Regions from separate parts of the Streptomyces sp. NPDC047079 genome, predicted to be linked through region 1. Evidence: riboswitches for the same ligand, from Rfam matches in the RefSeq annotation. Region 1 holds a riboswitch; each other region holds the start of a gene.

What was found. A riboswitch is a leader RNA that binds a small molecule or an ion and turns the genes downstream of it on or off. The one in region 1 is predicted to bind S-adenosylmethionine.
Region 2: another riboswitch for S-adenosylmethionine. It lies ahead of ABZ823_RS26495 (amino acid ABC transporter permease); the one in region 1 lies ahead of thrC (threonine synthase).
Region 3: another riboswitch for S-adenosylmethionine. It lies ahead of ABZ823_RS11660 (aminotransferase class V-fold PLP-dependent enzyme); the one in region 1 lies ahead of thrC (threonine synthase).
Region 4: another riboswitch for S-adenosylmethionine. It lies ahead of ABZ823_RS15660 (hypothetical protein); the one in region 1 lies ahead of thrC (threonine synthase).

What each region holds. Positions count from the first base shown of each region.
Region 1 is NZ_JBEYUZ010000012.1:54,886-62,352, reverse strand. It holds gene ABZ823_RS17800 (cold-shock protein) at 1-186, opposite strand, end outside; gene ABZ823_RS17795 (MoaD/ThiS family protein) at 638-913, opposite strand; gene thrC (threonine synthase) at 910-2,190, opposite strand; SAM riboswitch class I at 2,209-2,352, opposite strand; gene ABZ823_RS17785 (glucosyl-3-phosphoglycerate synthase) at 2,502-3,473, shown strand; gene ABZ823_RS17780 (trehalose-6-phosphate synthase) at 3,587-5,014, shown strand; gene otsB (trehalose-phosphatase) at 5,135-5,980, opposite strand; gene ABZ823_RS17770 (DUF3263 domain-containing protein) at 6,075-6,302, opposite strand; gene ABZ823_RS17765 (extracellular solute-binding protein) at 6,342-7,467, opposite strand, start outside.
Region 2 is NZ_JBEYUZ010000028.1:19,614-27,080, reverse strand. It holds gene ABZ823_RS26510 (LLM class flavin-dependent oxidoreductase) at 1-1,113, opposite strand, end outside; gene ABZ823_RS26505 (ABC transporter substrate-binding protein) at 1,214-2,239, opposite strand; gene ABZ823_RS26500 (amino acid ABC transporter ATP-binding protein) at 2,344-3,129, opposite strand; gene ABZ823_RS26495 (amino acid ABC transporter permease) at 3,126-4,106, opposite strand; SAM riboswitch class IV at 4,440-4,549, opposite strand; gene ABZ823_RS26490 (glutathione S-transferase C-terminal domain-containing protein) at 4,637-5,521, opposite strand; gene ABZ823_RS26485 (TetR/AcrR family transcriptional regulator) at 5,939-6,505, shown strand; gene ABZ823_RS26480 (DUF6510 family protein) at 6,563-6,805, opposite strand; partial or broken gene ABZ823_RS26475 (FAD-binding oxidoreductase) at 6,838-7,467, opposite strand, start outside.
Region 3 is NZ_JBEYUZ010000006.1:168,745-176,211, forward strand. It holds gene trpD (anthranilate phosphoribosyltransferase) at 1-938, shown strand, start outside; SAM riboswitch class IV at 1,097-1,213, shown strand; partial or broken gene ABZ823_RS11660 (aminotransferase class V-fold PLP-dependent enzyme) at 1,416-2,817, shown strand; gene ABZ823_RS11665 (Lrp/AsnC ligand binding domain-containing protein) at 2,880-3,161, opposite strand; gene ABZ823_RS11670 (rhomboid family intramembrane serine protease) at 3,158-3,889, opposite strand; gene ABZ823_RS11675 (hypothetical protein) at 4,049-4,288, shown strand; gene ABZ823_RS11680 (NYN domain-containing protein) at 4,323-5,672, shown strand; gene ABZ823_RS11685 (NlpC/P60 family protein) at 6,002-7,042, shown strand; gene ABZ823_RS11690 (NlpC/P60 family protein) at 7,333-7,467, shown strand, end outside.
Region 4 is NZ_JBEYUZ010000010.1:12,517-19,983, forward strand. It holds gene ABZ823_RS15640 (DUF262 domain-containing protein) at 1-295, shown strand, start outside; gene ABZ823_RS15645 (hypothetical protein) at 321-875, shown strand; gene ABZ823_RS15650 (YceI family protein) at 936-1,850, opposite strand; gene ABZ823_RS15655 (ATP-binding protein) at 2,305-2,778, opposite strand; gene ABZ823_RS15660 (hypothetical protein) at 2,914-3,945, opposite strand; SAM riboswitch class IV at 4,001-4,110, opposite strand; gene ABZ823_RS15665 (DUF3293 domain-containing protein) at 4,364-4,918, shown strand; gene ABZ823_RS15670 (hypothetical protein) at 4,939-5,148, shown strand; gene ABZ823_RS15675 (helix-turn-helix transcriptional regulator) at 5,274-6,131, shown strand; gene ABZ823_RS15680 (DUF397 domain-containing protein) at 6,128-6,313, shown strand; gene ABZ823_RS15685 (EcsC family protein) at 6,365-7,467, opposite strand, start outside.

The DNA of each region.
Region 1 (7,467 bases):
CATGTCCGCCTGCGGCCCCTTCTGACCCTGCGAGATCTCGAACTCGACCCGCTGGCCCTCTTCCAGGGTGCGGTAGCCGTCCATCTGAATCGCGCTGTAGTGGACGAATACATCCGCACCACCGTCGACCGCGATGAAGCCGTACCCCTTCTCCGCGTTGAACCACTTGACGGTGCCCTGAGCCATGCCTAACTCCCCTATTACTGGCCCTTGCACAGATCCACACCTCGCGGATCCGGGTCAGACCTCACCCCCCAACGGTTGGGGGCGTGCGCCGGAACGCGTCGACCGCGGCTGAATGTATCTGCCCAACTGCCGTCTGCAACAGGTCAATCGGACGAGAAATCCGGGCATGACCGGTCGGGAATGTACGGAGAATTCACTCTAATTCAGGGCAAGTCGGGCCCGGCAAATGGAACGAATGGCGCAAAAACCCTGCCTACTTTGGCTACTTCTTGTCGGGTAGGCGGCAGGGACTCCGGGGTGTCCGACCGGGAAACCGGGAGCGGCTTCCCCAACTGTACCTCGCTCAACCATGCAGAATTGCCCCCTCCGTTTCTCTCACGGAGAGGGCAATTCGATGAACTCTCAGTGTTCTCGTTACTGTGGGTAACGGTCACACGGGGGTGAGTGGCCGTCAGCCGCCCGCGACCGCCGGGATGATGGAGACGCCCGCGCCGTCCGGCGTCACCGTGTCGAGGCCCTGCTCGAAGCGGACGTCGTCGTCGTCGACGTACACGTTGACGAAGCGACGCAGCTTGCCCTGGTCGTCGAGGACTCGGGCGGCGATGCCGGCGTGGTTCTTGTCCAGGTCGGCGATGACCTCGGCGAGGGTCGCGCCCTCGGCGGCGACCTCGGCCCGGCCTCCGGTGTAGGTGCGCAGGATGGTGGGGATGCGAACGGTCACGCTCATGCGAGGCCAGCCTCTCGGAAGGAGTCCAGGGTCGGACGGATCGTCGCGGTGAGGCCGGTGCCCGCCACCGCGTCCAGGGTCTTGAGACCGTCCCCGGTGTTGAGGACGACGGTCGTCTTCGTCGGATCGAGCACACCGCTCTCGATCAGCTTGCGCGTCACGCCCACCGTCACACCGCCCGCCGTCTCCGCGAAGATGCCCTCGGTGCGGGCGAGCAGCTTGATGGCGTCCACGATCTGCTCGTCCGTCACGTCCTCCACGGCCCCGCCGGTGCGGCGCGCGATGTCGAGGACGTACGGACCGTCCGCCGGGTTGCCGATCGCCAGCGACTTGGCGATCGTGTCCGGCTTCTGCGGCCGTACGACGTCGTGGCCCGCCTTGAACGCGGTGGACACCGGCGAGCACCCCTCGGCCTGCGCACCGAAGATCTTGTACGGCTTGTCCTCGACCAGCCCGAGGCCGATCAGCTCCCGCAGCCCCTTGTCGATCTTCGTGAGCTGTGAGCCGGAGGCGATCGGGACCACGATCTGGTCCGGCAACCGCCAGCCCAGCTGCTCGGCGATCTCGTACGCCAGGGTCTTGGACCCTTCCGCGTAGTAGGGACGCAGGTTGACGTTGACGAAGCCCCATCCCTCGCCGGCCGGGTCGCCGATCAGCTCCGAGCAGAAGCGGTTCACATCGTCGTAGTTGCCCTCGATGCCGACGAGGTCGCCGCCGTAGATCGCGGCCATGACGATCTTGCCCTGTTCCAGGTCGTGCGGGATGAAGACGCAGGAGCGCAAGCCGGCCCGGGCCGCCGCGGCGCCCACCGCGCCCGCAAGGTTGCCGGTGGAGGAGCAGGAGAGGGTGGTGAAGCCGAAGACGCGCGCCGCCTCGAGCGCCTGGGCGACCACGCGGTCCTTGAAGGAGTGCGTCGGGTTGCCGGAGTCGTCCTTGACATACAACCCGCCGGTCACGCCCAGCTCTCGCGCCAGGTTGTCGGCCTTGACGAGCTTGGTCCAGCCCGGGTTGAGGTTCGGCTTGTCGGCGACGTCCGCCGGGACCGGGAGGAGCGGCGCGTAGCGCCAGATGTTCGCGGGGCCGGCCTCGATCCGCTTCCGCAGCTCCTCGGTGTCGTAGCCCGAGAAGTCGTACTCGATCTCCAGCGGGCCGAAACACTCCTCGCAGGCGAAGACCGGGCCGAGGGGCACCCTGTGACCGCACTCGCGGCAGGACAGGGCCGCGGCCGGGCCGAGGCTCACGGAGTCGGTGGTGCTTCCAACTGTCTGCACAGCCATGTCAGGCGAGGCCCTCTCTCCTCATCTTCCTCACGACGCATCTCGCCGCGAGACGGATTTGGCACCTTCCCTAGCCGGGAGCCTCGCGGTGGAAGACGAGAACCGGCTGGAGGGTTGCCGGGGCTTCATCGGGCCGTGTCCCTCTGCCCCTCTGGATGAGCTGTATGCGGTTGTTTCACTGGTGATAAGCGGCGGCGACCTCCGACATGCGATGGTCACCGGCGTTGTTCAAGACTGTAACCGAAGGCCTGGACAGTTGAGACAGTCGTCCGAACCGCGAGATGGATCACCGAATGTGAGGAGCGCAGACCGTGCTGGAAGAAGTCGAGCGCTGGCTGAGCACCCGCTCCTGGTCCGTGACCGATCGCCCGCTCCACCAGATCCTGGCCGCCAAACGCACCTCGGGCTCGTCGGTCAGTGTCGTGCTGCCCGCGCTCAACGAGGAGGAGACGGTCGGTGAGATCGTCGCCGTGATCCGCCACGACCTCATGCAGCAGGTGCCGCTCGTGGACGAGATCGTCGTCGTCGACTCGGGTTCCACGGACCGCACCTCCGAGGTCGCCGCGGCGGCCGGCGCGACGGTGGTGCACCGCGACGCCGTCCTGCCGCGCATCCCGGCCGTGCCCGGCAAGGGCGAGGTGCTGTGGCGCTCCCTCCTGGTCACCCGCGGGGACATCGTCTGCTTCGTCGACGCGGATCTGAGGGAGTTCTCCTCGGACTTCGTCTCCGGGATCGTGGGCCCGCTGCTCACCGACCCGGGCGTGGACCTCGTGAAGGCGATGTACGACCGGCCCCTGGCCCTGGCCGGTGAGCGCGCCTCCGGGACGACCGCGGCGGGCCAGGGCGGCCGCGTCACCGAGCTGATGGCGCGCCCGCTGCTCAATATGCACTGGCCGCAACTGGCCGGTTTCGTGCAGCCGCTCGGCGGCGAGTACGCCGCCCGCCGCTCCCTGCTGGAGCGGCTCCCGTTCCCGGTCGGCTACGGCGTGGAACTGGGCATGCTGGTCGACGCCCTGCACCTGGTGGGCCTGGACGCCCTGGCCCAGGTCGACGTCGGCGTGCGCATCCACCGCCACCAGGACGGCCAGGCGCTGGGCCGCATGGCCGCGGCGATCTACCGGACCGCACAGCTGCGGCTGGCCCGTGGCCATCTGGTCCGCCCCGCCCTCACCCAGTTCGAGCGTATCGAGGGCGGCTTCGAGCCACGGACGTACACGGTGGACACGGAGGAGCGCCCGCCGATGGCGGAGATCGCGGAGTACGCCGACCGGCGGGCGGCCTGAGCCTTCCCCGCGGAGGGAAACGGTCCGCCGCCGCGACGCCACCGCGTTGTGCTGCTTCGCATACGGCTGAAGGGAACGTTTGAGCGTTTTCGGCTCGGGCTAGGTTTGGTGGCATGGCTTCGAATGCGGCTTCCGTTCTGGTGGCGTCCAACCGCGGCCCGGTCTCGTACGCGCTGGACGAGACCGGCCGGCTCACCGCCAAGCGCGGCGGGGGCGGACTGGTCTCCGGCCTGTCGGCGATCGGCCCCGACGCGGACGCGGTGTGGGTCTGCTCGGCGCTGAACGACAGCGACCGGGAGGCGGTACGGCAAACGGGCGGCACGCTGGACCCGGCCGACACCGGCGGTCAGCGCGTACGGATGCTCGACATCGACCCCCAGGTGCACGCCGACGCGTACAACGGCATCGCGAACTCGGTCCTGTGGTTCGTGCACCACATGCTGTACCAGACGCCGCTGGAGCCTGTCTTCGACGCGGAGTTCCGGCGGCAGTGGGCGGCCTACGAGACGTACAACCGGGCGTTCGCCGAGGCGCTGGCCGAGGAGGCGGCCGAGGGCGCGGCGGTCCTGGTGCAGGACTACCACCTCACCCTGACGCCCCGGATGCTCCGCGAGCTGAGGCCCGACCTGCGGATCGGCCACTTCTCGCACACGCCGTGGGCGCCGCCGGAGTACTTCCGCCTGCTGCCCGACGACATCGCCGCGCAGGTGCTCGGCGGAATCCTGGGCGCGGACCGTGCGGCGTTCCTCACCCAGCGGTGGGCGGACGCGTTCACGGAGAGCTGTCACGCGGTCCTCGGTCCGGGCATCGCCTCGGGCACCCGCATCGGTGTCCACGGGCTGGGCGCGGACGCCGAGTTCCTGCGCGAGCGGGCGCACCGGCCGGACGTGGCCGAGCGGATGCGGACCCTGCGCGAACAGATCGGTACGGCCCCCGACGGCAGGCCCCGCAAGTCGATCGTGCGGGTGGACCGCACGGAGCTGTCGAAGAACATCGTGCGCGGGCTGCTGGCGTACGAGGAGCTGCTCGAGTCGCATACGGAGTGGCGGGAACGGGTCGTCCACGTGGCGTTCGCGTACCCGTCCCGCCAGGACCTGGCCGTCTACCGCGACTACACGGCGGAGGTGCAGCGGGTGGCGGCGGAGATCAACTCCCGTTTCGGCACCGCCGGGTGGACTCCGGTGGAGCTGCACGTCAAGGACGACTTCGCGCGCTCGCTCGCCGCGTACCGGCTGGCGGACGTGGCCCTCGTGAACCCCATCCGGGACGGCATGAACCTGGTCGCCAAGGAGGTCCCGGTGGTCTCCGACGAGGGCTGCGCGCTGGTGCTGTCGCGGGAGGCGGGGGCGTACGAGGAACTGGGCGAGGACGCGCTGACCGTCAACCCGTACGACATCGTGGGCACGGCTCAGGCGCTGCACGAGGCGCTGTCGATGGGGCCGGGCGAGCGCGCGGAGCGCACGAAGCGGCTCGCCGCCCAGGCCACGGCGCTTCCTCCGGCCCGGTGGTTCCTGGACCAGCTGGCCGCGCTGGAGGGCTGAGGGCCGCTTCTGCCGCATACGGGCGGTCCCAGGGCGCCGGGGCCGCCGCGGCCGAGCTGCGGGCCGCGACGGCACGAGCGCCCTGTCCGTGGTGCGCCCCTGTCCGCTGTCAGGGGCGCTTCACCCGAGCCCGCCCGCCAGGGCCCGCAACAGCCCTACGACCCCTTCCGGGCCGTCGACCACCAGGTCCGCCCTGTCGGCCAGTTCCGTGACCTCCTCGCTGCCGCTGCACACCAGCAGGCCGGGCACGCCGTCGGAGCGGAGTTTGTCGACGGCGGCGAAGGCGGGGAGGTCGCCGAGGTCGTCGCCCGCGTACATGACCACTCCGGCGCCGATCTCGCGGACGTGGTCCAGCAGGGCCACTCCCTTGTCCATGCCCGGCGGGCGCAGCTCCAGGACCATGCGGCCGGGCTCGACGATCAGGCCGTGGCGGGTGGCGAGGTCGGCGAGTGGTTCGCGCAGGGCCTCGAAGGCGGCCTGTGGATCATCGGCCCGGCGGGTGTGCACGGCGACGGCCCGCCCCTTCTCCTCGATCCAGGTGCCCCGCCAGGCACCGATCTCGTCGAGGAAGCCGGGGAGTTCCGCGCGGACGGCGGCGACGCCGGGGTGCGGGGCGGGGGCGCTGACGGTGCCGGTACGGGCCTCCCAGCGTTCGGCGCCGTAATGGCCGAGGACGACGAGGTGGTCGAGGCCGGGCACCCCCGCGAAGCCGCCGTGGCGGACGGCGACGCCGGCCGGGCGGCCGGTGACGACCGCGACGGAGGCGACCTTGGGGGCGAGCGCCGCGAGGGCGGGGACCGCGTCCGGGTGGGCGCGGGCCTGATCGGGGTCCGGGACGATCGGGGCGAGCGTCCCGTCGAAGTCGAAGGCGAGGACGGCCCGCTCGGGCCGCGTGAGGATGGCGTCGAGACCGTCGCGCCCGGCCGCAGTGGCGGGCGTCGGCAAGGAGTCCGTGTGGCTGCCCATGCAACGACCCTATCCGCGCGGCACCGGATGCACGCCTGCCGCAGCCCTGCGGGTCCGCTCGCGCGTGGCTGGCGGCGCTGTCCGACCGGCCCCGTCAGCGTTCTGTGCGGCGGACCTCGCGGACACGGCGGAGGCGGTTGACGGTGACCGGGGCGTGGGCGAGGGCCCTCGGGTCGTCGAGGAGGGCGTTGAGCAGCTGGTAGTAGCGCACGGGGGCGAGGCCCAGCTGCTCCCGGATGGCCCGCTCCTTGGCCCCCGGCCCGGAGAAGCTGCGCCCCTCCAGCGCGAGGACGGCCTTTTCCCGGGGATTGAGCTGTTCCATGGGGGAACGGTAGCCCCAGGGGCCGACAGAGCGGACCGCTCAGCCGGCCGCGCTGTCCGCCGTCACCGCCGCCCGCTGGATCTGGCCCAGGATGGCCGACGGGCTGCCGCCCGGGTCGACCGCCTTGCCGATCTGCTTCTTGATGTTCGCGCTGACGCCCGCCCAGGACGTCTTACCGACCGGGTACAGCTCCGAGCTCGGCAGCTGCTCCAGGAAGGGCTCCAGGTCCGCGTCCCTCGACGACGCCGCCATCGTCTCCTGCGCCGAGTTGGTGACCGGCAGCAGGTCGTACTCCCGTGAGAAGTCCAGCACGTTCTTCTCGTCGTACACGTAGTCGAGGAATGCGCGGATCTGGTCCTTGTGCCGGTTCTGCTTGAAGGCCGTCATCCAGTCGGCCACGCCCATCGCGGACTTCGCCCGGCCGCTGACCCCCGGCATCGGGACCATGCCGAACTTCACGCCCTTGTCACGGGCCATCTTCATCAGGGAGGGGTGGCCGTTGAGCATGCCGACCTCACCGCGCGTGAACGCGGCGAAGGCGTCGGCGCGGTTGAGCCGGCCGGGCGCCACCGGACCCGTCAGCCCCTTGCCGACCAGCTCCTCCTTCAGCCAGGTGAAGGTGCCCACGTTCTGCGCGGAGTCGATGTCGTAGGAGCCGAAGCCGTCCAGGTAGCCGCTGCCGCCGCTGAGCAGCCACTGCATCGTCTCGGCCTGGGCCTCCTCCGGGCCGAGCGGCAGCGCGTAGGGGAACTTCACGCCCCTGGCCTCGAGCGCCTGCGCATCGGCCGCCAGACCGCTCCAGGTCGCGGGCGGCTGGATGCCCGCCTGGGAGAACAGCGTCTTGTTGTAGAAGAGCAGCCGCGTGGACGCGGCGAACGGCATGCCGTACTGCGTCCGGTTCACCTTGCCCGCGTTGCTCAGCTCCGAGGCGAAGTCCGCCTGGACCGGGATCGAGAGCACCTCGTCGGCCTGGTAGAGCCTGCCCGCCGCCGCGTAGTCCGCGTACGCCCCGATCTGCGCCATGTCGGGCGCGTGGTCCGCGGCCACCATCTCCTTGACCTTGCGGTCCACGTCGTTCCAGGAGTAGACGCTGACCTCGACCTTGATCCCCGAGTGCTCCGCCTCGAAGTCCCGGACCAGCCTGTCCCAGTACTTCTTGGAGCTG
Region 2 (7,467 bases), on a different contig from region 1:
GCGCTGGAGTTCGGGGACGAGACCGCGGGTGATCCGCGGCAGGTCGTGCCCGGCGACGGCGGGGCGCAGCCGGAAACCGGACAGCCCGGCCGACTGCAACTCCTGAAGGTGGTCGGCCAGTTGGGTGGGAGTGCCGGTGAAGTTCGGGGCGTCGCCGGTGTACGGCTCCCCGGCGAGGGCATCGAGACGCTCCCGGCGGGCGGTGGCCTCGGCGGGGTCGTCGTCGAGGAAGACGACCAGGTCGCCGAAGAGGTGCAACGGCTCCTCGGCCCGTCCGGCGGCGGCCTGTTCGGCCCGGACCTCCGTGACGATCGCGCGGGCCTGCTCGATGCCGTGCGGGGTGACATAGCCCAGGTCGGCGGAGCGGGCGAGGAGCCGGAACGGCACGCTCTGGTGGGCGAGCGCGGTCACCGGGGGCTGGCCCTGGGGCGGGCGCGGGGTGATGGAGGGGCCCTTGACCCTGAAGTGGCGACTCGCGAAGTCGATGTAGTGGAGCTTGTCGCGGTCGATGAACCGGCCGGTGGCCACGTCGCGGATCTCCGCGTCGTCCTCCCAGCTGTCCCAGAGCCGGCGCACGACCTCGACATGGTCGGCGGCCTCGTCGAAGAGGTCGGTCAGCACCTCCTGGGCGCCGGGGCTGTCGTAGCCGTCGATACGGGGCAGGGTGCGGCGGCCGAAGTGGGCGGCTTCGCCGGGGCGCGCGCTGATCCGGACGCGTACGCCCGCGCGACCGGTGCTTACGTAGTCGAGGGTGGCGATCGCCTTGGAGATGTGGAACGGCTCTGTGTGCGTGACGACTACGGTCGGCACCAGCCCTATGTGTCGCGTCAGTGGTGCGATGCGGGCGGCGATCAGTACGGCGTCGAGCCGTCCGCGGACCTGGTCGGTGCGCTCGTCCGGGTCGAGTGCGTGCGACGACTGCGGGCCGAGCCCGTCCTCGATGGTCACGAAGTCGAGCAGACCGCGCTCGGCCTCCGCGACCAGGTCGGCCCAGTAGCCGGCGGTGAACAGGTCCCGGGGCCGGGCCTCCGGCTCGCGCCAGGAGGCGGGATGCCAGCCGGTGCCGTCGAGGGCCACGGCGAGGTGCAGGGGGGCGGGAGAGGTTGAGGACACGAGTGGGTGCCTTCCTGGATGTCCGTAAGGAGAGTGGACGGACCCTCGCGGGAGCAGTGCGGCCTCGGCCGGCCGCATGGCGCGAGGGCTTCGCCGGGGATCAGGAGTTGTCGAGCGGCAGGCCCGGAGGGTTGGTCTCCGACTTGGCCACGGCCTCGTTCGACAGGTTCCAGGCTGCCAGCCACTGGGCGTACTGGCCGTTCTCGATCAGGTGGTTGATGGCATCGGTGACCGGCTTCGCCAGGCCGCTGTCCTTCTTCGACGTCGCCGCGATCAGCCCCTGGAGCGTCTCGCCGGCGCCGGACAACGTGCCCGCGTTGCGGGTGGCCCGAGGCGTGTGCGCGCCCTGGGTGATGTGGTACGCGATGGACGGGTTGGGGCCGAGGTACGCGTCGATCCTGCCGCCGGCCAGCGCCAGATGGAGGCTGTTGTTGTCCTGGAAGTACTTGACGGTGAGCTTCTTGCCCTCCTTGGCCAGCTTCGCCTTCCACCCCAGGAGGATCCGCTCCTGGTTGGTGCCGGAGCCGACGGAGACGGTCTTGCCCGCGAGGTTCTCGTAGTCGCCGTCGAAGTTCCAGGTGCTCTGCTTCGGCACCTCGAAGGCGAGGTTGTCCTCGCGGTAGGAGGCGAACTCGTACTTCCTCTTGCGCTCTTCGGTGTCGGTGACGTTGGAGAAGGCGATGTCGACCTTGCCGCTGTCGAGGCCGACGAAGAGGTTCTCCCATGTCGAGTTCCTCACCTCCGGCTTGAGGCCGAGCACGGCGGCCACCAGACGTCCGAGGTCGGGTTCGGCGCCGGTGAGGGTCTTCTGGTCGCCGCCGACGTACGCGAGCGGCGGGAGGCCGGAGGGCAGGGCGCCGACGCCGATCTGAAGGGTGCCTCTCCTGCGCAGGGCCGCGGGCAGTTCGGCGCTGATCGACTTCACCTCGGACACCTTCAGGGTGGTCTGGCGGGCGGCGCCGTTGGAGAGCTGCCCCACGGCGACCGTGCCGGAGGCCGCGTTCTCCGTGGTGGTGGCGGCGTCGCTGGTGCCCCCGCAGGCGGCGAGCCCGGCTGCGAGGGTGACGACGGCGGTGCCCGCGGTGAGGCCGCGGCGGAAGCGGGTGCGGAGAGTGAGGGTGCGCATGGCTGTCCTTGTTCGGTGAGCGGTGGGGAGGGACACGAAAGGCCTGGGGGGAACGCGGACCGGGCGGTCCTCTCGCTCCAGGGGGGCGGTGAGGGGAGGTGTGGTCAGAGCACCTTGCTCAGGAAGTCCCTCGTCCGCTCGTGCCGTGGGCGGTCGAGCACCTGGTCCGGCGGTCCCTGTTCGACGATCCGGCCGCCGTCCATGAAGACCACCCGGTCGGCGACCTCACGTGCGAAGCCGATCTCGTGGGTGACGATGACGAGGGTGGTGCCGCCGCGGGCCAGGTCCTTGATGACGGCGAGCACCTCGCCGACGAGTTCGGGGTCGAGGGCGGAGGTGGGTTCGTCGAAGAGGATGACTCCGGGGCGCAGGGCGAGCGCGCGGGCGATGGCCACGCGCTGCTGCTGACCCCCCGACAACTGCCGGGGATAGGCCCGCTCCTTGTCGGCGAGTCCGACCCGCCCGAGCAGGTCGCGGGCCAGCTCCTGGGCGTCCGGCTTGGTCAGTCGGCCGGTCGCCACCGGGGCGGCGGCCACATTGTCCAGCACGGTCAGATGGGGGAAGAGGTTGAAGTTCTGGAAGACGAATCCGATGCGGCCGCGCTGGGCCAGGATCGCCCGCTCGCTCAGTTCCTTCAGGCGGTCGCCGTGCCGGCGCACGCCGATGGGCTCGCCGTTCACGCTGACGTAGCCGCGTTCGGGCTTCTCCAGGTGGTTGATCACCCTCAGCAGGGTCGACTTGCCGGAGCCGGACGGGCCGAGGATCACGGTCACCTCGCCCGGCCGTACGGTCAACTCGATGCCGTCCAGCACCCGGTGGGCGCCGAACGACTTGTGCACGTCGTGGACCTCGACGGCGGCGGGGCGGGTGCCCGGTGTCCCGGTGGTCATACGGCGGCCTCCTCGCGCGCGCGTTCCCGCAGGTCGTGAAGACCGTTGCGGAGCTTCTGGAAGGGGGTCGGCGGCAGGGACCGGGTGGCGCCGCGGGCGTAGTGCCGCTCGACGTAGAACTGGACGACCGACACGAGGCTGGTGAGGATCAGGTACCAGACGGTGACGACCAGCAGCAGGGGGACGATGTCGCCGGGGTAGGTGCTGCCCATGGTCTGCGCGGAGCCGAACAGGTCCAGCAGCGAGACGTAGAACACCAGCGAGGTGCCCTTGATCAGGCCGATCAGCTGGTTGACGTAGTGGGGGATGATGGATCTGAGGGCCTGCGGAAGGACGATCCTCTTGAACTGGTAGCTCCTGGGCAGCCCGAGTGCGGCGGCCGCCTCGTGCTGGCCCTGGTCGACGGAGAGGATGCCGCCGCGGACGACCTCCGCGGCGTAGGCCGCCTCGTTCAGGCTCAGACCGACGACGGCGACGACCATGTCGGTGGCGAGCCGTGACTCGTCGAAGGTGAAGAAGGCGGGGCCGAAGGGGACGCCGATGCTCAGCGTCCTGTACAGCGCGCCGAAGTTGTAGAGGAAGATCAGCACCACGATCAGCGGTATGGAGCGCAGCGCCCATACATAGATCCAGCTCAGCCCGCGCAGCACGGGGCTTTGTGACAGCCGGGCCAGCGCGAGGAGGATTCCGCCGAGCAGCCCGAGCACCGCGCTGAACGCGGTCACTTCGAGGGTGATGAGCAGTCCGTCGAGGAGGGTGGGGCGCAGAAACCAGTAGGTGAAACGGTCCCACTGGTAGAAGGGGTTGGACACCAGTCCATGGACGAACTGGGCCATCAGTACGAGCACGACGGCGGTGGCGATCCAGCGGCCCGGCCGGCGCAGGGGCAGCACCCGCTGGGCCCTCGGGGGCCCCGCGGCGGTCTCGTCGGGCGGCGACGGGGCGAGGGACACGGCGGCGCCGGGGGATTCACTCATGGCAGGCTCCAGCGGAGTCGGACGCCCCGGGGCGGCGCGCGCCGCCGCACGACCGGGCGGCGGGGACCGCCGGGAGTGAGGGGGCGTGGGAGGCGCACGGGACCAAGGGCGGGACGGAAACGTGGGCGGACCGCGGCGGCGGTGCGCGTCGGGGATGCGGAACGCCGTCAGGCGTGGCGGCGGGCAGAGCCCGGGGTGGTACACAGTGCGCTGTTGACGCGGAGCAGGTCGACGGAACGGTTCGCGCACAGCAGGACGCAGCCCCGGGGCCGCGGAGCGGCTGTCCTCGAAGCTGCGTACATCACTGCCACCGTCACTGTTCCGGGCCCGGGGGCCACGCGCTTACCGAAACGTCATCCGGTCGGGTCGTCACCTGGGGCACCCCACCGCGGTGCGAGGGTTGCCGGTCAGCCAGCCAGGGCTTGTCGCCGACGCTCATGACCTTTCTGGCCGTAAGTTAAGGCAGGCGCCCCGAGCGCTGTCAACGGGCGTCCGTCACGTGATACGTGGCGCGGCGCGCCGCGCGTCCGTCAACAGGGCCGTGCCGCCGTGCCCTCGGGAAGGTGCGCCGCCCAGTCCAGGATCTGCACCGCAGCGCCCGCGGCCTCGAGTCCGCGACAGTGCGCGTGATGCCGGCGGGCGATGCCGTCGAGGTCCAGGTGTGGTCCGAAGGCGGGGTGGGCGGCCAGCCGGCGGGCGTAGGACCACAGGTGCGGGTGGTCGGCGACGCGATGCACCGCGGCCGCGTCCAGGTGCCAGCGGTGCACGGTGTCGAGTTGCACCAGGCTCACCCACAACTGCACATCGGCGGCGCTGAGTTGTTCAGGCAACAGATACCCCTGACGGGCCAGCCGCCCGTTGAGTGACCCCAGGGTGCGCAGCAGCGAGGTGAGCGCGGCGTGCCGCTCCTCCTCGTCGGCGTCGGCGCGTCCGGCGCGCTGGGCGGCCGCTTCGATGCCCTGGGCGCACAGGCGCTGGACACCCTCGATCTCCGCGTCGGCGCCCTGGGGGTAGAGCGCGGGGCGGCCCGCGCCGAAGCGGTGGGCCAGGTCGCGCATGATGTCGGAGGCATGGGTGCTGACGATCCGGCCCGACCAGTCGTCGCTGAGCACCGGCGCCACGGCGGCCGCGGAGTAGCGATGGGCGCTCGCCTCGTACAGGGGGCGCAGTGCCGAGTGCTCGCCCCTGGGCCCGTCGGGCACCGCGGGCAGCAGGGTCACGGGGAGGACCTCGTCGAGGCCGAGCAGGCTGTGGGTGATGGCGATCCGCAGGGACCGCGGACAGGACAGGGACAGGTGGAGGCGGTAGCGCCGCGGTACGGCGTAGTGGCCGCTGCGGGCGTCACGGCCGATCCTGCCGCGGAAGGCGGGGGCGGGTTGGGCGGACGGGAGCGCGGTCAGGGCATGGGCGGACATGTCTCTCCCCGGGGTTGGTTGCGCGAAGGTGCGAGGGGGCGGCCCACGGGCGGGCGGGGCTCCCCGGCCGCCGGGCGACGGGGTGGGGCGCGGGCCCGGCACCGCCGGTTCAGCGCAGGGGACCGGATGCGCTGCAGACACGCAGCAGATCGATGTGACGGCGGGAGGTCAGAAGGAGGGACCGCCGGCGTGTGCGGTGCGCACGGCCGTTGACCGGCTCCAGGCGTCCCATGCTTCCCTACCCGTTCACTAGGAAATCCCTACTGGAGTGTCGATCGGGCTCCGGTCCGCGTCAAGGGGCGGTCCGCGGAGTGAGAGGGCCACACGCGCGGGACGATTGCGGTCTCCGGGTGACGGCAGGACCGTGCGTGTTCGCCGCGCCTTGACAGTGCCCGATGTGAGTGATTGGCTACTCACATGCCGAAGGATCGCCCCCGCCAGTTGTCCACCGCCGAGGAGCGCCGCGATACCGTGCTGCGCACCGCGATCGGGGCGTTCGCCGCGCGGGGCTACTTCGGCACCACCACGGCCGAGGTGGCCAAGGCGGCGGGCATCTCCCAGGCGTACGTCTACCGGCTCTTCCCCAACAAGGAACTTCTGTTCGTCGCCGTGGTCGAGCACTGCTTCGTACAGGTGCGGGCGAGTCTGGAACGGGCGGCCGCCGAGGCCCGGGGCAGCTCCCCCGAGGTCGTGCTGTCGGTCATGGGCGATGCCTACGCCAAGCTGATCAGCGACAACGACCTGATGCTGATCCAGCTCCACGCGCAGGCCGCGGCCGTCTCGGAACCCGCGGTGCGCGAGGCCGTCCGGCAGGGGTACGCCCGGCTGGTGGAGTACGTCCGAGGCGCATCCGGCGGCAGCGAGAGGCAGATCCAGGACTTCTTCGCCGTGGGCATGCTCTGTCACCTGATCGTGTCCATGGGGGCCGACGAGGTGGAAGCCCCCTGGACGCGGACTCTGGCGGCAGGAATCACCCACTACTGACGGCTCCAACGAGCGCCAGGACTACACCTGGGCGGTACGGAATCGGAAAGCGCCCGTTCAGCCGCCCACCGTCAGCCAGACGTATCCCCCGTCCCGGACCAGTCTGAGCGCGATGTACGTGCATCCGGGGCAGCATGCGGTCAGTCCCGGCTCCGGCCCGTAGACATGGAGTTCGGCGAGCGGGCCCGACCGCGCGCACTCGGGACGGCGCCACCAGGCCGTGGTGGGTTCCACGGCGAGGATCTCCGAGAGCGGGCCGGCAAGGCAGTTGCCGTCGAGGTGCGCGGTCGCGTCCGCCATGATGGGCCTCCGGTGCGGTGGGTTACGGCGGTTCAGCCGAAGCGTTCGGTACGGATGGTGGCCGGGTCCCGTCCCCCGTCGACCAGCAGGTTCCCGACGGTCTCGACGAAGGCGGTGGGCCCGCAGACGTAGACGGGGCCGGTCCGCCCGAGCCCGGCGGTCGAGACGTCGAGGTCGGCCGGGGTCACGCGGCCGGGTGCCCGCGTGGCGCCCGGCGGGGCCTTGCGGGTGTACACGATGCGGACGTCCAGGTCGGCGTGCCCGTCGGCCAGGTGGTCGCGGTACCAGACATCGTCCGGGGTGCGTACGGAGTACAGCAGGTGGAACCGGGCTGCCGGACCGCGCCTCGCGATGGGCGCGGACCATCGCGGCCAACGGCACCACACCGGAGCCCCCGGCGACCAGCAGCACGGGTTCGCTCTGTTCGGGCCGCCATACGAACCAGTTGCCGAGCGGCCCCCGCACCTCCACGTCCGTCCCGAGCGGCAGTCCGTCGGCCAGGTAGGGCGAGACCTCCCCGTCCGGCACGGCCTGGACGCCCAGCTCGATGCGGTCCCCGTCGGCCGGTGCGGCCAGGGAGTAGCTGCGTACGGCCTGGTAGCCGTCGTCGGCGGTAAGTCGTACGTCGACGTGCTGGCCCGGCAGATGGCCCGGCCAGCCGG
Region 3 (7,467 bases), on a different contig from region 1:
TGCGCGGCGAGGCGACGGACGCGCAGATCGCCGGGTTCGCGGTGGCGCTGCGCGCCAAGGGCGAGACGGTGGAGGAGATCACCGGACTGGTCCGGGCGATGTACGAGCACGCGAACGTCATCGAGGTGCCGGGGCCGACGGTCGACATCGTCGGGACGGGCGGTGACGGCGCGAGGACCGTGAACATCTCCACGATGTCGTCGATCGTGGTGGCCGGCACGGGAGCCAAGGTCGTCAAGCACGGCAACCGGGCCGCGTCCTCCGCGTCCGGGGCCTCGGACGTGCTGGAGAAGCTCGGCGTCAATCTGGAGCTGCCGGTGCGGCGGGTGGCCGAGGTCGCCGAGGAAGCCGGGATCACCTTCTGCTTCGCGGTGAAGTTCCACCCCGCCCTGCGGCATGTGGCCGCGGCGCGCGGCCAGCTCGGAATCCGTACGACGTTCAATGTCCTGGGCCCGCTGACCAACCCGGCGCGCGTGAAGGCGCAGGCGGTGGGCGTCGCGGACCCGCGGATGGCGCCGATCGTGGCGGGCGTCCTCGCCGAACGCGGCAACTCGTCCCTGGTCTTCCGGGGCGACGACGGACTGGACGAGCTGACGACGACCTCGACGTCGCGGGTGTGGGTGGTCCGTGACGGCAAGGTCACCGAGGAGGCCTTCGACCCCCGGGACGCCGGCATCGAGCTGGTGCCGGTGGAGGCGTTGCGCGGGGCTGACGCCTCCTACAACGCCGACGTGGCGCGGCGCCTGCTGAACGGGGAGACCGGGCCGGTGAGGGACGCGGTGCTGCTGAACTCCGCGGCGGCGCTGGTTGCCCTGGAGCCGACACAGGCCCCGCTGACCGAGCAGCTGCGCGCGGGGATGCAGAAGGCGGCGGAGTCGATCGACTCGGGGGCCGCGAGGCGGACGCTGGAACGCTGGGTGGCCGCGAGCAACCGGTAGTGCCCCATGGCGTTGGGGAGCCCGGCCCGGCCGGGCTCCCCAACGTTCCCGCCCCGTCCCCCCTTGCCCCCGCCCTACCGGCGCGGAGGGATGCCGTATGTCCCGGCATCCGGACAGAGGTTGCGGTCGGGTGATCACCTCACGTAGCGTCCTGCCCAGGTCATGAGCGACAGCCACTCGGCCCCGGCCGGCTGTCCGGCAACCCTCCGTCCGTGGCGGGGTGCCCCGGGTGAAGACCGGGCCGCAGGCAGCGAGGTCTGCGGCAAGCGCGGACCCCTCGCACGCTTGGGATGAGCGTGGGGCCAGGGGTCCTGGTCGTTCGAGGGAGCCTTCCGTGAGCAAGCGAATGCGCTAGGGCCGCAGAGCCCCGCCTCCGCATCCCCCTTTTCACCCTTTCCCGTGCCGTTGACGCAGCCGCGCGCCGCCCTGCGCGCCGTCCGGCGCGGTGATCACCTACGCCTTCACGGGAGTGCACCCATGTCCGTCTCCGCCCTTGCCGTCGACCAGTCCGTTTGTGCCCCGCTGCCCGTTCTGGGCCGGGATGTCAGCGTCCCGCTCGTCACCGGCGGCGAAGTCACCTACGCCGCGCTCGACTACGCGGCCAGCGCCCCCACGCTCCAGCGGGTCTGGGACGACGTGGCGGCGTACGCGCCGTACTACGGCAGCGTCCACCGGGGCGCCGGGTACCTGTCGCAGCTGTCCACGGACCTCTTCGAGAACGCGCGCCGGACCGTCGCCGCGTTCCTCGACTGCCGCGAGGAGGACCAGGTGGTCTTCACCCGGTCCACCACCGACTCGCTCAACCTCCTCGCAGCCACCCTGCCGGCCGGCTGCCAGGTCTTCGTCTTCGAGACCGAGCACCACGCCTCGCTGCTGCCCTGGCGGGACGCCCGCGTCACCTTCCTCGACGCCCCGCGCACCCCCCAGCAGGCCGTACGGACCCTGGAGCGCGCCCTCGCGGACCGTGAGCCCCACGGACCGGCCCTCGTCTGTGTCACCGGTGCCTCCAACGTCACCGGCGAGCTGTGGCCCGTACGCGAGCTTGCGGCGGCCGCCCACGCCCACGGCGCCCGTATCGTCCTGGACGCCGCCCAGCTGGCCCCGCACCACCCCGTGTCGGTGAGGGACCTCGACGTCGACTGGGTCGCCTTCTCCGGCCACAAGCTGTACGCCCCGTTCGGCTCCGGCGTGCTGGCGGGCCGCGCCGACTGGCTGCGCGAGGCCGAGCCGTACCTCGCCGGCGGCGGCGCCAGCCGCAAGGTCACGCGGCGCACGGACGGGGGAGTGGACGTGGAGTGGCACGAGACCGCGGCCCGGCACGAGGCCGGTTCACCCAACGTCATCGGCGCCTACGCCATCGCCTCCGCCTGCAAGGCCCTCACGGAAGCGGGCTTCGACACGCTCGTCGCCCGTGAGCAGTACCTCGTCCGCAAGGTCAGGGAAGGGCTCGCCCAGGTCCCGGAGGTCACGGTCCTCTCCCTGTTCGGTGACGACGCGCCCCGCGTCGGCGTCCTCTCGTTCGTCGTCGAGGGCTGGAACAGCTCCCATTTCGCCGCCGCGCTCTCCGCCGAGTACGGCATCGGTGTCCGTGACGGCCTCTTCTGCGCCCATCCGCTGGTGCGCACCCTGCTCGGCAGCGACCCTGGGACCCAGGGCGAGTGCGGGGCCCCCGAGGCCGCCCCCGGAGAGAAGTCCCTGAACGCCATCCGCGTCAGCTTCGGCGCGGGCACGCCCGACGAGCACGTGGAGCGTTTCGTCCGGGCGGTCGGGGAGATGGTCCGGGACGGCGCCCGGTGGCAGTACCGCACGCAGGACGGGCGGTGCGTCCCGGCGGTGTGACCGCGGGCCCTGTCGCCGTACCCCCTGGTCGTCGAGCTAGTTGTCGAGTCCGATCGCCTGGTCGTCGAGCTAGTTGTCGAGCCCGATCGCCTGGTCGTCGAGCTAGTTGTCGAGCCCGATCGCGAACGCCGCCTCCAGGTCGTGCTGGGAGTACGTGCGGAAGGCGACGTGCGTGTCCGTGCCGAGGACGCCCGGGATCTTGCTGATCCGGCCGGGGATGACGTCCGCAAGGTCGTCATGGGCCTTCACCCGGACCATGGCGATCAGGTCGTAGGTGCCGGTGACGGAGAAGACCTCGCTGACGGAGTCCAGCGCGGCGATCGACTCCGCGATCTCGGGGATCCGGTCCACGCTGGTCTTGATGAGCACGATCGCGGTGATCACGGCTGGTGTTCTCCCTCAGGGGCCTGGGCTGGTGGTTTCACCCTACTCGTACTGCCATAGCGCACCCACGCGTACAGGAAGCCCAGCGCGAAGCCCACGAGATGGGCCAGATAGGCCACGCCCGGGCCCTGGGAGGCGCGGCCCGCGGCGATCCACTGGAGCGTTGCCCAGAAGGGCAGCACCACCCAGGCGGGGAAGCGCAGCGGCAGGAAGAAGAGGAAAGGGAAGAGACTGGTCACCCTGGCTCCGGGGAACAGGAACAGGAACGCGCCGAGAACCGCGGAGATCGCCCCGGAGGCCCCGACCAGCGTCTGTGCGGAGTCGGCGTTGGCCGCCGCGTACCCGAGCAGCGCGAGAAAGCCGCAGCCCCCGTAGAACAGGGCGAACTCCAGATGGCCCATCCGCTCCTCGGTCATCGCCCCGAAGACATAGAGGAACAGCATGTTGCCGAGCAGATGCACCCAGCTGCCGTGCACGAACAGTGCCGTCGCGGGCGTGAGGGCGGCCCGTGGGGCCCCGCTGAACAGTTCCGTGGGGACCACCCCCCAGCGGGTGAAATAGGCCCGCTGGGCGGCGAGCAGCTCGTCGCCCCTGCCGTACGCCGGATTCAGGCCCGAGGCCGGTCCCAGCGCGAAGATCAGACAGCACAGGGCAATCAGTCCGTACGTCACGGGCGCCGACTGTCCCCGCAGCGCCCTGCCGACCGTACTGCTCCAGGTGCTGATCATGGGACAGAGCATGGCGTAACGGGATCGATCCGCACAGAGCGCCTCGCCGCGGGATACGGGCGGGCGGCGACTACCCGCCAGGCCGTAGGGTTACGAGCCACACGCTCCAGGGAAACTGGCGCATCACGGAGACTGGAAGAAGAGGGAAGAGCAGCCACGATGACGGTTCCCCTGCCGACCGAGACGACCCGCTGGCGCTGCATGCTCTGCGGCAACCTCACCCGGTTCGACGTGACCCGCTCGTCGAAGGTCGTCGAGTACGTGCACCTCGATCTGGCCGGGGAGCCGAAGGTCGAGGAGCGCGACGTGGTCAGTGAGACCATCGAGTCGGTGCGTTGCCGCTGGTGCAACGCCCTGGATCAGGTGGAGCTCGTGGACAGGCCGGGAGCCGGCTCCTGAGGGAGGCGGCCCCGCACAGACATTGGGGTGACGGATGGCGGAGACTTCGGGCGGGGAGCCGGTCGACGGCACCGCTGAGGTGCTCGACCGCCCGCTGCCCGACGGAGTGCGCCGCCGGGTCGTCCAGATCGTCTCGGACGGCTTCGGCGGACTGACGCTGGCCGAACTGCCCGCACAGCTGCGGCAGTACGCCCGGTTCACCCCGAACCGCCGGATCAAGTTCGCCGGCAACGCCATGGCGGCGGCCCTGGAGGGCGATGCGCTGTTCCGGCAGCGGATCGCGGAGAGGCTCAGAGAGGCGCAGCCGGAACTCACCGGCGCCCTCGACTCCGGCTCGCCGCCCCCGGCCGCGGACCCGCTCGACGTGGCGGCCGCGGCCTATGTACTGCGCCCGGCGGGCTGGGTGAAGCTGGTGACCGCCGCGGGCGAGGAAGCCCAGCGGGCGGACGCCGAGCGCGCCGACGAGGAGAACCGGGCCGAGCTGGAGCGGCTGCGCGCGGAGCTGGCGGCCGCCCGCGAGCAGACCCGCACGGAGACCGAACGGCTGCGCGGGGAGCTGGAGTCGGCCCGCAAGGAAGCCGAATCGCTTCACCGCAAGCTGCGTTCCGCGCTCAGTGACGTCAAACGCGGCGAGGCCGCCCTGCGCAAGGTCCAGGGCGAGGTCGAGGCCGTGCGCGCCGAGAGCCAGGCGCAGGTGTCCGTCGCGGAGAGCGAGACCCGGCGGCTCAAGGCGCGGCTCGGTGAGGCGGAGGCCGCCCTCGAGGCCACCCGCCGGGCGGCGCGCGAGGGGCGCAGCATGGAGGACATGCGGGTGCGGCTGCTGCTCGACACCGTGCTGGACGCCGCCCAGGGGCTGCGGCGGGAGCTGGCGCTGCCGCCGGTCTCGGTGCGGCCCGCGGAGACCGTCGACGCGGTCGAACCGGGACGGATGACGCCGAAGGACATCGCCGCACGGGCGCTGTCCGAGAACGATCCCGCCATCCTCGACCAGTTGCTCGCGCTGCCGCAGGCGCATCTGGTCGTCGACGGGTACAACGTCACCAAGACCGGCTATCCGCAGATGCCGCTGGAGAAGCAGCGGCTCAGGCTCCTCGGGCAGCTCTCGCAGCTCGCCGCGCAGACCGGCGCGGAGGTCACGTGCGTCTTCGACGGGGCCGAACTGGCCGCCCCCGTGCTGCTCGCGCCGCCGCGCGGAGTGCGGGTGCTGTTCTCCAAGCCGGGCGTCACCGCCGACGAGTTGATCCGTCAACTGGTGCGTGCGGAGCCGCCGGGCCGGCCGGTCATCGTGGTCTCCACCGACCGCGAGGTGGCCGACGGGGTCGCCAGGGCGGGCGCCCGCCCGGTCGCATCGGCGGTCCTGCTCAAGCGGCTTTCCAGGGCATAACGGACTTCCCTGTCGCGCCATGCCCGTTGCGTCGAACGCCCCATGGGTCGCCTACGCCCCAAGCGTAACGTCCGCCAGGCATGCCCGAATTGGGCCGGTCATGACGCAACGTAGCGTCAATGTCGCATCACTGCACGTGAGTTCCGTGCAAAAATTGCATTGCGTGACCGGATTTTGCCCACTCAGGATTTGAACTGATCACAGCAAGGTCACTAGGGTCTGGCCTCGAACCTCCGCACGAGTGATCACTCACATGGGGTGAGTGACGGCGGAGGGCACCGCCCGCCGGCGTATCGGTAGGCGGCTGGAGGAAGAAGGAGCTCGCCCCCGTGGCGTCCCACCGTCGACCCAAGCAGCCGAGCCGTGCCCGTGTGACCGTGCTCACCACCGCCGCCGCCGCTGCCGTGGCCCTCAGCGCGCAGGCCGCCAGTGCCGCCCCCAGCGAGAAGCCGAGCAAGGACGAGGTCAAGTCCAAGGTCGACAAGCTCTACCAGGAGGCCGAGCAGGCCACCGAGAAGTACAACGGCGCCAAGGAGAAGCAGGACAAGCTGGAGAAGCAGATCTCCACCCTGCAGGACAAGGTCGCCCGGGGTCAGGACGAGCTCAACCAGCTGCGCGAGGGCATCGGCACCATGGCCAGCGCCCAGTACCGCACCGGCAGCATCGACCCCTCCGTACAGCTGTTCCTCTCCTCCAACCCGGACGACTACCTCGACAAGGCCTCCACGCTGGACCAGTTGAGCAGTCAGCAGGTCGAGGCGCTGAAGAAGATCCAGGAGAAGCAGCGCGAGCTGGCCCAGGAGCGCCAGGAGGCCTCCGACAAGCTCAAGGACCTCGCCGCCACCCGGACCGAGCTCGGCAAGAAGAAGCGGGAAGTGCAGGGCAAGCTCGCCGCGGCGCAGAAGCTCCTCAACTCCCTGACCGCCAAGGAGAAGGCGGCACTCGCCGCCGAGCAGAGCAGGGCCAGCCGCGCCAGTGAGCGCAGCGTCCTCGGCGGCGACACCGGCTCCGCCTCCAGCCGGGCCGGCGCCGCGTTCTCCGCCGCCCAGACCAGGATCGGCTCGCCCTACGTCTACGGCGCCACGGGCCCGACCTCCTTCGACTGCTCGGGCCTGACCTCCTGGGCGTACGCGCAGGCCGGCGTCTCCATCCCGCGCACCTCGCAGGAACAGGCCAACATAGGCACCCGGATCTACTCGGTCAACGACCTGAAGGTCGGCGACCTGGTCTTCTTCTTCAACGACATCCACCACGTGGGCCTCTACGCGGGCAACGGCCAGATCCTGCACGCCCCCCGCACCGGCACCGTCGTCCGCTACGAGTCGATGAACACGATCGGCGGGCCCTTCATGTTCGGCGTCCGAGTCTGACCGGGTCCCCCGCGACCGGGACGCCACTCCCGCCCGAACGGGCGAATTCCGGCGACGCCCGCTGACCCCACGCCCCGCCGATGACCTGCGTCAGCGGCGGGGCGCCGCGTTGTGTGCCCGTCTCGGTCTTTGGACCACGAGTGATCGCCCGGCTACTGTCTGCCGCGTTTCCCCCGCCGTGCGGCGGGGTTTGTCAGCGGAAGGGAGTGCGACCGGTCGTGGGGTCCCATCGTCGCCTTGCACCAACCGGCCTCGGCCGGGGCCGTGGCGCCATGCGTCCGACGCGCCGAATGGACACCGGCTCGGGCGCTCCGGAGGCGAACCAGGCTCTGAGGAAGACAGCCGCCGTTCTGTCCGCCGCCGCGGCGGCGGCAGCCGCCACGGCGCTCGGTGCCGCACCGGCGGACGCCGCTCCGGCTCCGCCC
Region 4 (7,467 bases), on a different contig from region 1:
AGGAGGCGAGAACAATTCGAAACAGGCCTCCCTGCCGGCCGCTTGGTTGCAGAAACACTTCCGGTCGGAGGCCGAGCGCCAAAGCTGGTTGCGCGAGTACGACGCGACCGGCCTGCCCGAGGATGTGACAGGGTTCGTCGAGTTCTACGACGTACGACGTGAGCGCATGCGACAGCGCCTCGTGGACCTCCTGGACGTGAACAGCCGCACAGTCCAGGAGCCGATCCTTGTCACACCGGAGTCCGGGCAGACCGTTCCGGACGACGAGCCCGATCCGGGGAACGAGGGGCTGTAGCGCCGGGGAAGGAAGGCAGGCTGACTTGGCTGACGACAAGGATCGGCGCAGCAAGGTCCTCAGGACGGAAATCCAGGGTGCTTCATCGCACCTACTGATCATCGGAGACCGGGCCGCCCTGAGCTGGGTGGTGACCGAGCAGCGGATGGCGTTCCCCGCGGGGCGGGCGCAGGCGGCCCGGGCGCTGGAGGAAGGCGATGAGATCTTCCTCTACACCACCCGCGGCTGCTTCCGGAATCCGACGCGAGACCTCGGGCGGGTCGTCGGCCGGGGCACGATCGCCAGTCCGGTGCGGGCCCTGGACGAGCCGGTCGTCTTCGGCGAGCGGACCTTTCCGGAGGTCTGCCGCCTAAAGGTGTCCGGCCTGGCCCGCTGCCGTGAGGGGCTGGTCCTGCGCGACCTGGTCCCGCGCCTGTCGGTGTTCCCCGACCCGGCCACGTGGAGTGTCCGCATGCGGCGCGCGTCGCTGACGCTGCCCGTGGCTGACGCCGGCCTGATGCGTGCGGAGTTGGAGCCGTTGCTGCGCCCCTACGACGAGGCGGCCGAGGGCTACCGCTGGAAGGAACCTGTGTCGGGTTAGTCCGGAGCGTCGGACACCGGCCTCCGCAGGTCGGCGGAGCGCGGAGGGCCGGCGTTTCGCCTACTCCGGGGGCGTGGGGGTCTCGGGGGTGCGGTACATCGCCTGGACATCCAGCTCCAGCTGCACGGTCGGCCCGACGACCGCGATGCCCCGGGCCAGCATGGAACGCCAGTTGAGGGTGAAGTCCTCGCGGTGCAACTCCGCCTTAGCCAGTGCCGCGCAGCGCAGTTCCTGCTCGTAGCCGCCGTTCACCGTACCGAGGTACGTCGTGTCCAGGCCCACGGAGCGGCTGATGCCATGCATGGTGAGCGTGCCGTGCAGCGTCCACTTGGAGCCGCCGCGGTAGACGAACCGGGTGCTGGTGAAGTCGATGTACGGATGACGCTCGACGTCGAGGAAGTCCGCGGAACGCAGGTGGTTGTCACGGGTCTTGTTGCCCGTGGTGATGCTGGAGGCGTCGATACGTACCGAGGCCTGGGAGTCGGCCATGTCCGGTGCGATGCGGATGCCGCCGTCGAAACGGGTGAAGCGGCCGTGGACGTGTGCCATGCCCACGTGCTTGGCGATGAACCGGATCGCGGTGTGCGGCGGGTCGAACAACCAGGTGCCGGGCGGTGGGAGTTCCAGCTGGCGGGCGGGAAGCAGCGCGATGCGCGCGGGGGCGAGGACGGCTCCGGCGACCATGTCGACGTGCTCGCGGGCGGGTGTGAGCCCCTCCGCCGCAGCCATCACGCTGTAGGAGCCCGGCGGCAGGGTCACCATGAACAGGCCGTACGGGTCGGTGGTGCCGCACGTGACGACGCGGTGGCTGTCCAGCGCCGTCACCGTGACCTCGGCACCCCCCAGGGGCTGCCCCATGGGATCGACGACCTCGCAGGCGTATGCGCCCGCGCCGGCCGGCAGGGGTACGGAGAGGCCCGGCGCGGCACCGAAAGCGGTGCGGGAACGCCGACGCCGGAGCAGTCCGAGGGCCATGCTCTTCGCCTTTCTTGAGCCGTGTCACCACCGCGAACCTCGCGGACGTGCCGACGTCCACGGTTGCCAAGAGCTTTCCTGAACTGGTTGCAGGCGCGATGAGATCAACTTTTCAACGATCATAGAACAGGCGGTGCGGAGCGGTTCCTCGCTGATGTCGACGTGCGGCAACACACTCCAGCGCGTCCGACCACCCCAATGGCCGTATTCAGCGGGCCGTATCGCGACTCCTTGGCCTTGCGCTTTGCGCCGCTGCTGTGGCGAACGGCACCCAAAATTCCCCGAGGTGTACGCGGGGCTCGCCGCTCCATCACGCGGCCCACACATTGCCCGCACGTTGGGACGACTCAGAGCCGGGGCCAGAACGCGTGGGCGGGTTCGGGCGCCCGGCATGGTCCAGCCGCAGGCGCCGCATGGCCGCACGCCGCGTGCGTCCGCGACGCCCGCTCCGGCGTCAGTCGAGTCCCTCCATCTGCCGGGAACCCTGGGCGCTAGAGATGTCGATTTCCGCCCAGACGGTCTTGCCGCCCGGCGGGTACGGCTCCGTGTCCCAGCGGTCGGCCAGGGCGGTAACTAGGAGAAGGCCACGGCCTGTCTCACTGTCGGGCCATGTCCCGAAGTCGGTGACGGCTGACGGGATGTGGTCACCCCGAGCATCGGTGACCGCGATCCGCAGCAGGCCGCCCGTACGGTCGAGGCGGAGCGCCAGGCGGAAGTCTCGGCCCTGAACCCGGCCGTGCAGCGCCGCGTTGGCCGCCAGCTCCGCAACGATCTGCTCCGCGCGCTCGACCACGGACGGTGATACCTGCCAGGCCCGCAACTCCGCAGCCGTGAGCAACCGGGCGAGCCTTGCGCCGCGACGGGTGGAGGACAGCTGTTGCGCGAAAGTCCTGGCGGCGGTGGATGCGTGGGGAATGGTCACGTTCATGAGGGCCACCGTGGGGGGCACGCGGGGGCGCACGCCAGGGGAAGGGCCCGTACGCTGCGTGAGAGTACGGGCGCATCCCCTGGACGGTACGACGGTCAGCCGTCACTGAGCCGATGCGGCAACGCCAAGGGGCTGTCAGTAATGCTCCAGGTCCAGAAGGACGTAGCAGCGGGACCAGTTGACGGTCCACTCGCCACCCATCTCGTAACCGGCCTCCCGCACCTGCTCGGTCACCCGCTCCAGTACGCTCCGCAGCGCGTCCAGACTTCCGGCGTCCTCGAACATGCCGCTGGGCTCCGACACGGGTCCGCGGTACATCACATGCTCATCTCCCCAACGTGTCCCGACGAGCTCGACGGTGTGGGTGTCACCGTCGTTCTCGACCGACACGTAGTAGCTGATCTCGCCTGATTCCCCATTCGCGTCATTGCCGGAGGAATCCGCATCCGGGGTTTCGTTCGGGGAAGCTGCGGCATCACAAACGCAGGAGGACCACCAGAGACGCCAGGGCCCGACCGTGTCCCATCTTTCCGCGTCCAGCGTCCTCTGGGCGACTTCGGCGAGAAGGGCGAGTCCCCGGAGCGAGCGTCTGTCGAAGTCCGGTGGGAGCTCGCCGCTCAGGTCGAACGACGGGTCCTGCGCCATACCTCCGGGGAAGGCGTCCACGAGTTCCAGGAGGCAATCGTCGTCGCCGTGCTCCCACTCCTCAGGGTTGTCCACCTTGGCGTAGCGCTCCTTGTCCGCCTCGCTGCACCAGCAGAGACCAGGCACGCAGCAACACGTGCCGGTGGCTGTCTCGTCGGCCTGGGTGGCGTCCTCGGCAGCCTCAACCGCCATGGAAACCGGGACAGGTTCCTGGCAAGGAGAAGGTGAGGGCCGGCCCGGGGTGAGGCAGACCGCCTCCAGCCGTGCTTTTCCGATACGGCTGTTGCTCAGCCACTCAGGCACCTCGTCGCGGATGTCGACTGCCCGTGCCTGCAGTGGTTGGTCCCCGTTGCGGTAGAAGGCGATATCGCAGAAGCTGTCGAGCCATTCGTCGAAGAGCTCGTCGGTCCCCGGCCGGCCGAGGCCGCTCGACTCGGCCGTGCGGAACCGTGCCCGCGCGGCAGCGAGGTCGATGAGCGGAAGGCCTTCGCGGCCAGGCGATGTCTCGGAGGGAACGGGCATGTCAGTAGCCTCCCGGAGTCGAAGGACCCCGGTAGCGCTGTTGCCACACCCCGGTGATCTGCGGTTTCCCACGCATTTCGCGTGGCTCGGCCGTCACCCGGAGCACCTCGTCCAGGGCGGGGATGCCGTCCAGCAAGCCGGGACTTGGCGCTGGAACACACGACCGAGCGGGAAGCTAACACCCGCGTCGATCTTCCGCAACATCTCCCACAACCCTTTACTCCGGGGCGGGAGTCATGACATCTTGCGGCTCGGCCAACCGGGCGTCGCGCATGGCCGGGACAGCCGCCGGCCGACCATCTCGCCCACTGCGCGAGTGGCCTACCGGCCAGGACCACGCCCCCATGAACCCGTGGGGACGAGCACCGATCTCCCTGCACGACGTGTAAGGGGGTCCTTCGTTTCACAGGAGGCCCTTGTGCACGCCACCGACGCAACCGGTACGCCTCGTAACTGGGATCTCTACCGGACCGCGGTCGCCCACATCCGGTTCCAGGGCCGGACGGTACGAGTCGAACCGCGTCCCTGGGGCACAGCTGAAGGCTCTTTCCCGGAATCAGCCGGCAGCCGCACCGTCCACGTGATCACGGCCTGGAATCCCCGTGGGCGTACCGCTTCCGCCGACGACAACGCCCGCGCTCAGGGCCTGTTGGTCAACGAGATCCGCAGCCGTGCTCTCACCTGGTGGTCCGCCGAAGGAGGCGATGCGTGCGGCACGCACCGCGAGGAGAGCGTCGCCGTCGTCGGCCTCAGCGACGCTGCCGCGCGGGAACTCGGACGGCGTTTCGGCCAGGACGCGATCTTCGCCTGGACCCCCGACGCCTGGCGCGTGCTGGCATGCGACAACGAGGCTGCGGCTGTGAGCGGATGGGCCGCGTGCCAGAGCCGCCGGCTTGCATCGCTTCGCCCGAGCGGCGACGCCGAGCGCGACCGCTCGGACGGATCGTCGGAGCGGCACCTCGGCGAGAGCTGACATACACAGGAGATGAACCCATGGGCATGTATCCCATGCGCACGCCGGACCACTGCCCCCGCTGCGGCAGGAAGCTGGCCGGTCCGCCTGCCCAGCGGATCAAGGCCGACGGCTTCCCGGCGGAGGTGACCTACGAGACCGACCCGGTGTGCGGCGCGCGTTGGCACGTGTGGGACAAGACGTCCCCGCTGCGCCACTTGGCCTGTCCCTATGTGGAGGGCACGGGCTGACGCGGGCCGCCTCCGTACGGTGAGTCGGCGTACGGACACGTTCGGTGGACAGTACGAATTCGAGTTGGCCACGCTGGGGTGTCGATGCGGGGTTTGGTACGTGTGCACCTGGAGGTGGGCCTCGAATGACGACCGACAACGTCGAACCGGCGGCGGGAGCGGAGTGCGTACGGGAACCGGACCCGTCGGACAGCCTGCGGACGTTCGGAGCGGTCGTGCAGGCGCTGCGCGAGCATGCGGGGCTGAGCCGGGTGGAGTTCGGCGAGATCGTCCGCTTCTCCAAGCACACAGTGGAGTCAGTGGAGTTGGGGCGCCGGATGCCGGATGCGTCTTTCGTCGAGCGCGCGGAGGAGGCGCTGGGCAACACGGGGGCGCTGCGGAACTCGGCGCGGTTTCTGACTCGGGGGGAGGCGGGGCTGGCGGCTTGGTTCCGGCAGTGGGCTCGGCTGGAGCGTGTGGCGGTGAGTCTGTGTACGTATGAGTGCCGGTTGGTGCCGGGGTTGTTGCAGTCGGAGGGGTATGCGCGGGCGGTGTTCGAGGGGACCGTTCCGGTGGCGCCGGACGACCAGCTTGAGAGCTTCATGGAGCGGCGGATGGAACGCCAGCGGATGCTGTACGAACGGCCGACGACCCCGTTCAGCTTCATCGTCGAGGAGCATGTGTTCCGGCGCCGGTCCGGAGACGCGGGCCAGATGCGGGAGTTGTTCGATCACGTGCTGGAGCTGAGCGCACCGCGCAACGTGACACTTCAGATCGTGCCGCTGGAAGCGGGGTTACACGCTTGCCTCGACGGCCCGCTCCAGCTGTTGGAGACCCCGAAGGGGCAGCGGCTTGCCTACTCCGAGGGGCAGCAGAACGGCCGTCTGATCTCCGACCCGAAAGAGGTGAGCCTGCTCCAGCAGCGCTATGACACACTTCGCTCGCAGGCCCTGAACGCCCAGGACTCGCGGGGGCTGCTGGGGCGACTCCGAGGAGAGCTATGAGCACGACGGAACTGGCCTGGTTCAAGTCCAGCTACAGCGGTAGCCAGGGTGACAGCTGCGTGGAGGTCGCTGTCACCGAACAGGCCGTACACGTACGGGACTCCAAGGACATGACGCGTCCGCACTTCGCTGTCGCGCGCGAGGAGTGGCAGCGGTTCGTGGGGTTCGCGGCGGGGTCCTGAGCCGCGTCGTCCCGGCGGTCGCGTGATGACGTGCACCGCCGGGACAACGGGTCAGTGAAGGTCGGGTCCGCCCGCCTCGACGATCTCGTCGAGCACGCTGATCTCCTCGTCGGCGTCGTCCGGCACATCGGGGTCGTCGCCGAGAAATGGTCCGGGTGCCTCCTCGTCAGCGAGATGCGGATACTTCTCCAGGAGGAACCGCCGCCGGTACGCCATGTCGGCGGCGTCGACGATCCCCTCCAGAGTGGTCCAGTTGAGGGTGCCTCCAACAACGATCCCGAATGCGGGTACGGCCTTGCCGAGCCCCTTCTTGGTGAGACGAAAGCCGAACGCCTTCGCGAACTGCGTGGAGACCTTGGTGACGACTGACTCGCTGAGGACTTCCCACGTCTTGCCGCGGAAGAGCGCCTGGGTGAGCCGCGAGATGTCGGCCATCGCGGCGTTCTTGGCGGTGGCAGAACTTGCCGTTCCGACGTTGACGACAGACATCACGAAGAGCTTTTCGGCAGGCTCTTCGGGGTCGTAGCCGTAGAACAGCGAGACATGGCCGACGGCGCGGGAAGCGAGTCCGAGGACAGCAGCGGTATCGGCGGCAAAGGCGCCCGCGATCGCACCTCCCGAAGGCGCTGCCGCAGCGCCGGCGGAGGCGGCGATGACGAGCTCTCCTCCAGAGATCGCAAGTCCCGCAGTCGCTCCCGAGAGCGCCGCGACGGCCGGGTAGTACCAGCTCGCCCCACGTCCACGGACCGCGTCGATCTGCTGGAGGTCCAGGCGGCGCAGGTCGGAGAGCGACTCGACCTCGTGCCCCCGTTTCTTGTGACGCGCCACCACGCGTTTGGGGGAGAGGCCCGCTCGCGACACCCGTCCCACCGTCCGCCGCATGGACTGCAAAGCAGTGCCGCTCCAGTCCGGCAGGGCATCGGCGGCTCCGCGAGCCCCGGCGCCGACCTTTTGAGCACCCTTGGCGACGATTTCCTGTCCACGCGAAACCGCCGATCGGGCCCGCGGGTGGTTCTCCAGCTGTTTTGCAGCGCGCTTGCCGAGTTGCGCGACGCCGTTGGCCACGTGCTCCCCGGCGTTACTCATCGCTCGTGACAGTGGACGGCCCTTGAACTGCTGGATGGCACGCCAAGCCTCGAGCTCGTAGTCCGAGG